DNA from 2 places in the Streptomyces sp. 3211.6 genome. Region 1 is predicted to be linked to the other one. Evidence: riboswitches for the same ligand, from Rfam matches in the RefSeq annotation. Region 1 holds a riboswitch; the other holds the start of a gene.
What was found. Region 1 has a riboswitch for S-adenosylmethionine ahead of thrC (threonine synthase). Riboswitches for the same ligand answer to the same signal wherever they lie in the genome.

Region 1 (4,407 bases):
GTACACGTTCACGAAGCGGCGCAGCTTGCCCTGGTCGTCCAGGACGCGCGCGGCGATGCCCGGGTGGTTCGCCTCCAGGGAGTCGATCACCTCGGCCAGGGTCGCGCCCTCGGCCGGGACCTCGGCGGCGCCACCGGTGTAGGTGCGCAGGATGGTGGGGATGCGGACGTTGACGCTCATGGCGCTACCGCCTTTCCGTGTAGTGCGAGGGAAGGGTCAGGCCAGGCCGGCGGCGCGGAACGCGTCCAGGCTCGGGCGGATGGTGGCGGTCTGGCCGCTGCCGGACACCGCCTCCAGGGTCTTGAGGCCGTCACCGGTGTTGAGGACCACGGTGGTCAGCGAGGGGTCGAGGACCCCGTTCTCGATGAGCTTCTTCGTCACGCCGACGGTCACGCCGCCCGCGGTCTCGGCGAAGATGCCCTCGGTCTGCGCCAGGATCCGGATCGCCTCGACGACCTGCTCGTCGTTGACGTCCTCGACGAAGCCGCCGGTGCGGCGCGCGATGTCGAGCACGTACGGGCCGTCCGCCGGGTTGCCGATGGCCAGCGACTTGGCGATCGTGTTCGGCTTCTGCGGGCGCACCACGTCGTGGCCGGCCTTGAAGGCCGTGGACACCGGCGAGCAGCCCTCGGCCTGGGCGCCGAAGATCTTGTACGGCTTGTCCTCGACCAGCCCGAGCTTGACCAGCTCCTGCAGACCCTTGTCGATCTTCGTCAGCTGCGAGCCGGACGCGATCGGGATGACGATCTGGTCGGGCAGCTGCCAGCCGAGCTGCTCGCAGATCTCGTACGCCAGGGTCTTGGAGCCCTCGCCGTAGTAGGGGCGCAGGTTGACGTTGACGAAGCCCCAGCCCTCGCCCAGCGGGTCGCCGATGAGCTCGGAGCAGAAGCGGTTCACGTCGTCGTAGTTGCCCTCGATGCCGACCAGGTCGCCACCGTAGACACCGGCCATGACGACCTTGCCCTGCTCCAGGTCGTGCGGGATGAACACGCAGGAGCGGAAGCCGGCGCGGGCGGCCGCGGCGCCGACGGCGCCGGCCAGGTTGCCCGTGGAGGAGCAGGAGAGGGTGGTGTAGCCGAAGGCGCGGGCGGCCTCGACGGCGATGGCGACGACGCGGTCCTTGAAGGAGTGCGTCGGGTTGCCGGAGTCGTCCTTGACGTAGAGCTTGCCGGTGACGCCCAGCTCCTTGGCCAGGTTCTGCGCGTCCACGAGCTTGGTGAAGCCCGGGTTCAGGCTCGGCTTGGAGGCCACGTCCGCGGGGACGGGCAGCAGCGGCGCGTACCGCCAGATGTTGTTCGGGCCGGCCTCGATCGCCGCGCGCAGGGCCTCCGGGTCACCGGCGGGCAGCTCGTAGGCCACCTCCAGCGGACCGAAGCACTCGACGCAGGCGAAAATGGGGCCGAGCTCGAAACGGGTGCCGCACTCACGACAGGAAAGACCGGTGGCGGGGCCCAGATCGACGGACCCGGCAGAGTGGGAGCCGGAAGCGGCAGAGGTAGCGGCAGTCTGTGCAGCCATGATGGCGAGGCCCTTTCTCCTCATCTTCCCCATGGCGCACTTCGCCATGAGACGGAATTGGCACCTTCCCTAGCCGGGGCCCCGCGCGAGCGAGAACCGACTGGAGGGTTGCCGGGGCTTCAACGGGCCGTGTCCCTCTGCCCCTCTGGATGAGCGGTATGGCACCGGCACACGCGCTCTCAGGCGCGCCGGTGCGTTTGTCGCGAGGCCCCGGCATGCGGTGGACCTTCGCGTTGTTCAAGACTGTAACCGAAGGGGCGGTGGGTTGAGACAGCCGTCCGAACCGCGAGATGGATCACGATTCGGCCGAAAACCGCCGGGTCTGATGCCGCCTCCGAGTAGCCAGGGAGTGCTGAGAGTGCTGGATGAGGTGGAGCGCTGGCTGGCCGACCGCTCCTGGTCCGCCGCCGACCGACCGCTCGACCAGCTCCTCGAGCGCAAACGGGCGGCCGGGACCACCGTGAGCGTGGTGCTGCCGGCCCTCGACGAGGAGGCCACGGTCGGGGAGATCGTCGAGGTGATCCGGCGCGACCTGATCGAGGGCCTGCCGGTGCCGCTGGTGGACGAGCTGGTCGTGGTCGACTCCGGGTCGGCCGACCGGACCGCCGAGATCGCGGCCAAGGCCGGCGCCCGGGTGGTGCACCGGGACGAGATCCTGCCGCGCCTGCCCGCCGTGCGCGGCAAGGGCGAGGTGCTGTGGCGCTCGCTGCTGGCCACCACCGGCGAGATCGTCTGCTTCGTCGACGCCGACCTGCGCGACTTCTCGTCCGCCTTCGTCTCCGGCATCGTCGGCCCGCTGCTCACCGACCCGCAGGTGCAGTTCGTCAAGGCGATGTACGACCGCCCCCTCGGGGACGCTCCCGGCCAGGGCGGCCGGGTGACCGAGCTGGTGGCACGCCCGCTCCTGAACCTCCACTGGCCGCAGCTGGCCGGCTTCGTCCAGCCCCTGGGCGGCGAGTACGCCGTACGCCGCTCCCTGCTGGAACGTCTCCCCTTCCCCGTCGGCTACGGCGTCGAGCTCGGCCTGCTCGTCGACGCGCTGCACACCGTCGGACTGGACGCGATGGCCCAGGTGGACGTCGGGGTCCGGCTGCACAAGCACCAGAGCGGGCAGGCACTGGGCCGGATGGCCGCGGCGATCTACCGCACCGCGCAGCTGCGGCTCTCGCGCGGGCACCTCGTGCGTCCGGAGCTCATCCAGTTCGAGAGGGGGCCGGACGGGTTCGTTCCGCGCACCTACCCCGTGGACACGGAGGAACGGCCGCCGATGCGGGAGATCGAGGAGTACGCGGTCCGCCGCGTGGCCTGAGGCGGGACGGCCCGGGCGGGGGGCGGGCGGCCCTCCATCCGGTAGGTGACGAACCGGTCATTTCCCGGACGTTTGAGCGAGCGGGTGCCGGGCTAGGTTCGCGGCATGGCTTCTCAGGTACTCGTCGCCGCCAACCGCGGCCCGCTCTCGTACGCCCTCGCCGCCGACGGCGCCCTCAGCGCCCGGCGCGGCGGGGGCGGTCTCGTCTCCGGCCTGTCCGCGGCCCTCGCGGCGCAGCCGGAGGCCCTGTGGATCTGCGCCGCCCTCTCCGAGGCCGACCGCGAAGCGGTCCGGCGGGGGGTCTCCGAGCACGGCGTGCGCATGCTGGACATCGACCGCGCGGTGTACGACGACGCGTACAACGGCATCGCGAACTCGGTGCTCTGGTTCACCCACCACCACCTCTACGACGTCCCCCGCGAGCCCGTCTTCGACGCGGAGTTCCGGCGGCGCTGGGACTCGTACACCGCCTACAACCAGGCCTTCGCCGAAGCCCTGGCCGAGGAGGCCGCCGAGGGCGCCCGCGTCCTCGTCCAGGACTACCACCTGGCCCTGGTCCCGGGAGCGCTCCGGGAGCTGCGCCCCGACCTGCGGATCGCGCACTTCACGCACACCCCGTGGGCCTCGCCGGACGTCCTGCACATGCTCCCGGACGACATCCGCAGCCGGCTGGTGTGGGGCATGCTCGGCGCCGACCAGCTCGGCTTCCACACCGCCGGATGGGCCGCCGCGTTCATCAGCGGAGCCACCATGGACGACGTGCACGGCGTCGCGGAGGGCTTCGTCCCCCGCGAGGGGCACCAGGGCGGGGTGCACCACCGCAGGCTGACGGAGGAGGGCCTGTTCGGGGAGATGCGCTTCACCGGCGTCGGCCAGTACCCGCTCGGCGTCGACGGCGACGACCTGAGGGCCCTGGCCCACCGGCCGGAGGTCGACGACAAGCTGGCCGCGCTGCGCGCGGAGGTCGGGGACCGCAAGACGATCGTCCGGGTGGACCGCACCGAGCTGTCGAAGAACGTCCTGCGCGGGCTCCTCGCCTACCGGGAGCTGCTGACCGCCCACCCCGAGTGGCGGGGCCGCGTCGTCCACCTGGCCTCCGCCTACCCCTCCCGCCAGGACCTGGAGGTCTACCGGAACTACACGGCGGCGGTCGCGTCCCTGGCGGCGGAGATCAACGCCGAGTTCGGGACGGAGGACTGGGAGCCGGTGCTGCTCTCCGTCCAGGACGACTTCGCCCGCTCCCTGGCGGCGTACCGGATGGCGGACGTGGCACTGATCAACCCGGTGCGGGACGGCATGAACCTGGTCGCCAAGGAGATCCCGGTGGTCTCGGAGGCGGGCTGCGTCCTGGTCCTGTCGACGGGGGCGGGGGCGTACGAGGAACTCCGCCAGGACGCCCTGACGGTCAACCCGTACGACGTCACGGCGACGGCCGAAGCCCTGCACGCGGCCCTGACGATGCCGGAGGCGGAACGCACGGAACGCACGAAACGCCTGGCAGCAGCCGCCACGTCCCTCCCCCCGGCGGCATGGTTCACGACCCAACTGGAGGCGTTGGGGGGCTGACGCCCGTCGCACTC
Region 2 (4,407 bases), 2.0 Mb from region 1:
CGGCGCGATCGCCGTCTGGCCGTTCATCGAGTCCTGGGTCACCGGCGACAAGCGCGAGCACCACATCCTGGACCGCCCGCGCAACGTCCCGACCCGTACGGCCTTCGGTGCCGCCTGGATCGCGGAGTACATCGTGCTCCTCATCGGCGGCGGCAACGACATGTTCGCCCAGTACTTCCACCTGTCGATCAACTCGATCACCTGGTTCGTCCGGATCGGCTTCTTCGTCGTCCCGGTCCTCGTCTTCATCGCCACCAAGCGGATCTGCCTCGGCCTCCAGCGCCGGGACCACGACAAGGTGCTGCACGGTCGCGAGACCGGCATCATCAAGCGTCTGCCGCACGGTGAGTTCGTCGAGGTCCACGAGCCGCTCCCGCAGGGCAAGCTGCACACGCTCACCGCGCACGAGCAGTACAAGCCGCTCGAGCTCGGCCCGACGGTCGACGAGAACGGTGTCGAGCGCAAGGTGACGCGCGGCGAGAAGCTGCGCGCGAAGCTCAGCAAGGGCTTCTACGCGGAGGGCAACCAGATTCCGAAGCCCACCGTCGAGGAGTACAAGGAGATCCAGTCCGGCCACGGCCACCACTGATCTCCGGCACTACCGCTTGAGGGATTGATTCCGGTCGATCCTGGTGTCGCCACGGCATGAGCCCCCGTCCAGTGTCTGGACGGGGGCTCATTGCCGTCTCCGGGGCTGGATAGGCTGAGATCCTTCCCATCAGACGTGGGCCCCGACATCGCAAGACCCGACGAGCAGCAGGAGCTGACCATGAACGTTGCGACCCCGGCAGGCGGCGACAGCGTGGCGGCCCGCAGCTGGCCGGGCATTCTGGAGGCCCTGCTCGAAGGGCGGGACCTGGTGGCCGACGACACGGCCTGGGCCATGGAGCGGATCATGCTCGGCGAGGCCACCGACGCGCAGATCGCGGGCTTCGCGGTGGCCCTGCGGGCCAAGGGCGAGACCGTGCAGGAGTACACGGGCCTGGTCCGGACGATGTACGCACACGCCAACCTGATCGAGGTGCCCGGGCGGACCGTGGACATCGTCGGCACCGGCGGCGACGGCGCCAAGACCGTCAACATCTCCACCATGTCCGCCATCGTCGCCGCCGGCGCGGGCGCGAAGGTCGTCAAGCACGGCAACCGGGCCGCCTCCTCCGCCAGCGGCTCATCGGACGTCCTGGAGAAGCTCGGCGTCAACCTGGGCCTGACCCCGAAGCGGGTGGCGGAGGTCGCCGAGGAGGCCGGCATCACCTTCTGCGCGGCGGTCGTCTTCCACCCCGCCCTGCGGTACGCGGCCTCGGCCCGCCGCGACCTCGGAGTCCGCACCGCCTTCAACGGCCTCGGCCCGCTCACCAACCCGGCCCGGGTCACGGCCCAGGCGGTCGGCGTCGCGGACGGCCGGCTGGCCCCGATCATGGCCGGGGTGCTCGCCGAGCGGAACACCTCCGCCCTCGTCTTCCGCGGCGACGACGGCCTGGACGAGCTGACCACCACCGGCACCTCCCGGGTGTGGTGGGTGCGCGACGGCCGGATCACCGAGCACGCCTTCGACCCGCGCGACGTGGGCATCGACACCGTCGACATCTCCGCCCTGCGCGGCGGCGACCCCTCCTACAACGCCGACGTGGCCCGCCGGCTGCTGGCGGGGGAGACCGGCCCGGTGCGTGACGCCGTCCTGCTGAACGCGGCGTCTGCCCTGGTCGCCCTGGACCCGGGCACGGGCTCGCTGGAGGAGGAGCTGTCCGCGGGCATGGCCCGTGCGGCCGAATCCATCGACTCGGGCGCCGCCCGGGCCGCGCTGGAGCGCTGGGTGGCGGCCAGCAACGCCTGACCCGGACGGGTTCTTTCACGCCACGGCCCCGGTCCACATCGTGGACCGGGGTCTTGCGTTCCGAGGACCCTGTGGCAGGATGCTCTCCAAGGTCACGAGTGACAGCGTTTTGGCCCCGGCTTGCTGTCCGGCAACCCTCCTTCCGTGGCGGGGTGCCCCGGGTGATGACCAGGCCGTAGGCAGCGAGGTCTACGGCAAGCGCGGATCCCTCGACACCAGGGGTCCTGGTCTCTCGAGGAGCGTTTTCCGTGAGCAAGCGAATGCGATAGGGCGACTCCGCCCCTACTTCACCCCTCGGAAACAGGGTCCCTTCCGCGTACCCGCACCGCGTCCGAGGCACTTCCCGTACCCCTGACGGCCGGTCCCCGCATCCGCGCACCGCCGTACCCGCGTACGGGCACACCGAAGCCATTCAGCACTGCCTGCCGGGAGATTCCGCCATGTCCGCATCCCTGACCGCCGCCACCACCGCCGACGCCCGCACCGCCGCCGCCGACCCCTGCTGTGCCGAGCCGCTGGCCGTCCTCGGCCGGGACGTCACCGTTCCGCTCGTCACCGGCGGCGAGGTCGGCTACGCGGCCCTGGACTACGCGGCCAGCGCCCCGGCGCTCCAGCGGGTCTGGGACGACGTGGCCGCGTACGCCCCGTACTACGGCAGCGTGCACCGCGGCGCCGGCTACCTCTCGCAGCTCTCCACCGACCTCTTCGAACAGAGCCGGGCCACCGTCGCCGGGTTCCTCGACTGCCGCGCGGGCGACCAGGTGGTCTTCACCCGGTCCACCACCGACTCCCTCAACCTGCTCGCCGCCGTCCTCCCGGCCGACTGCCAGGTCTTCGTCTTCGAGACCGAGCACCACGCCTCGCTGCTGCCCTGGCGCGACGCGCAGGTCACCTGCCTCGACGCCCCGCGCACCCCGGCCCAGGCCGTCGCCACCCTGGAGCGGGCGCTGGCCGACCGCAACCCCTACGGCCCGGCCCTGGTCTGCGTGACCGGCGCCTCCAACGTCACCGGTGAGCTGTGGCCGGTCAAGGAGCTGGCCGCCGCCGCGCACGCCCACGGCGCGCGGATCGTGCTGGACGCCGCCCAGCTGGCGCCCCACCACCCCGTCTCGGTGCGGGAGCTGGACGTGGACTGGGTGGCCTTCTCGGGGCACAAGCTGTACGCCCCCTTCGGCTCGGGCGTGCTGGCCGGGCGCGCGGACTGGCTCCAGGAGGCCGAGCCGTACCTCGCCGGGGGCGGCGCCTCCCGCACGGTGGCCCGCCGTGAGGACGGCGGCGTCGACGTCGAGTGGCACACCACCGCCGCCCGCCACGAGGCCGGCTCCCCGAACGTCATCGGCGTCTACTCCATCGCCTCCGCCTGCCGGGCACTGCAGGAGGCCGGCTTCGACGGCCTCGTCGCCCGCGAGCGGCACCTCATCGCCAAGGTCCGCGAGGGCCTGGCGGAGGTTCCCGAGGTCCGGATCCTGTCCCTCTTCGGGGACGACGCCCCGCGCGTCGGCGTCATCTCGTTCGTGGTCGAGGGCTGGAACAGCTCGCACTTCGCGGCGGCGCTGTCCGCGGAGTACGGCATCGGCGTCCGGGACGGCCTGTTCTGCGCCCACCCGCTGGTCCGCACCCTGCTCGGCAGCGAGCCGCAGGCCCAGGGCGAGTGCGGGGCGCCGGAGGCGGCGCCGGGGGAGAGGTCGCTCAACGCGATCCGGGTCAGCTTCGGGGCGGGTACCCCGGACGAGCACGTGGACCGCTTCGTGCGGGCGGTCAAGGAGCTGGTGACGTCCGGCGCGAAGTGGCAGTACCGCACGGAGGACGGCCGCTGCGTCCCCGCGGTGTAGCGGGGCTCTGGCCTTGCACCCCGCGCCTCAGACGCCGGCGGGGCCGGATGCCGCCGCTGCGCGGCGATTCCGGCCCCGCCGGCGTGTGCGGCGGAAACCTACGCGTCGAGCCCGATGGCGAAGGCGGCTTCCAGGTCGTGCTGGGAGTACGTGCGGAACGCGACGTGCGTGTCCGTGGCCTCGACGCCCGGGATCTTGCTGATCCGGCCGGGGATGATGTCCGCCAGGTTCTCGTGGCGGGCCACGCGGACCAGCGCGATCAGGTCGTACGTACCGGTGACGGAGTAGACCTCGCTGACACTGTCCAGCTGCGCGATGGACTCGGCGATCTCGGGGATCCGGTCCACGCTGGTCTTGATGAGCACGATCGCGGTGATCACGGTTGGCTGTCTCCCTCGCCGGCAGTGACTGTTCGCCTCACTCTAGTCGTACGGCGATATCGCGCCCACGCGTAGCAGAACCCCACCGAGAAGCCCACGACATGGGCCAGATACGCCACCCCCGGCCCGCTCCCGGCCCGGTGCGCGGCCAGCCACTGGAGCCCGAACCAGAACATCAGCACGAGCCACGCCGGGAACCGCAGCGGCAGGAACAGCAGGAACGGGAACAGGCTCGTCACCCGCGCCCGCGGGAAGAGGCACAGGAACGCCCCCAGCGCCGCCGAGATCGCGCCGGACGCCCCGACCAGGGTCTGGTCGGAGGAGGCGTTGGCGGCCGCGTAGACGGCCAGGGCCACGTAAC

Region 2: it holds a riboswitch for S-adenosylmethionine, as region 1 does, so the genes downstream of both, BX286_RS11335 (aminotransferase class V-fold PLP-dependent enzyme) here and thrC (threonine synthase) in region 1, are expected to answer to the same signal.

Annotation. Positions count from the first base shown of each region.
Region 1 covers NZ_RBXC01000001.1:4,427,686-4,432,092, reverse strand. The annotation lists gene BX286_RS20540 (ubiquitin-like small modifier protein 1) at 1-180, opposite strand, end outside; gene thrC (threonine synthase) at 217-1,542, opposite strand; SAM riboswitch class I at 1,536-1,674, opposite strand; gene BX286_RS20530 (glucosyl-3-phosphoglycerate synthase) at 1,877-2,827, shown strand; gene BX286_RS20525 (trehalose-6-phosphate synthase) at 2,933-4,393, shown strand.
Region 2 covers NZ_RBXC01000001.1:2,439,039-2,443,445, reverse strand. The annotation lists gene BX286_RS11345 (cytochrome bc complex cytochrome b subunit) at 1-589, shown strand, start outside; gene trpD (anthranilate phosphoribosyltransferase) at 770-1,834, shown strand; SAM riboswitch class IV at 1,925-2,041, shown strand; gene BX286_RS11335 (aminotransferase class V-fold PLP-dependent enzyme) at 2,275-3,666, shown strand; gene BX286_RS11330 (Lrp/AsnC family transcriptional regulator) at 3,765-4,046, opposite strand; gene BX286_RS11325 (rhomboid family intramembrane serine protease) at 4,043-4,407, opposite strand, start outside.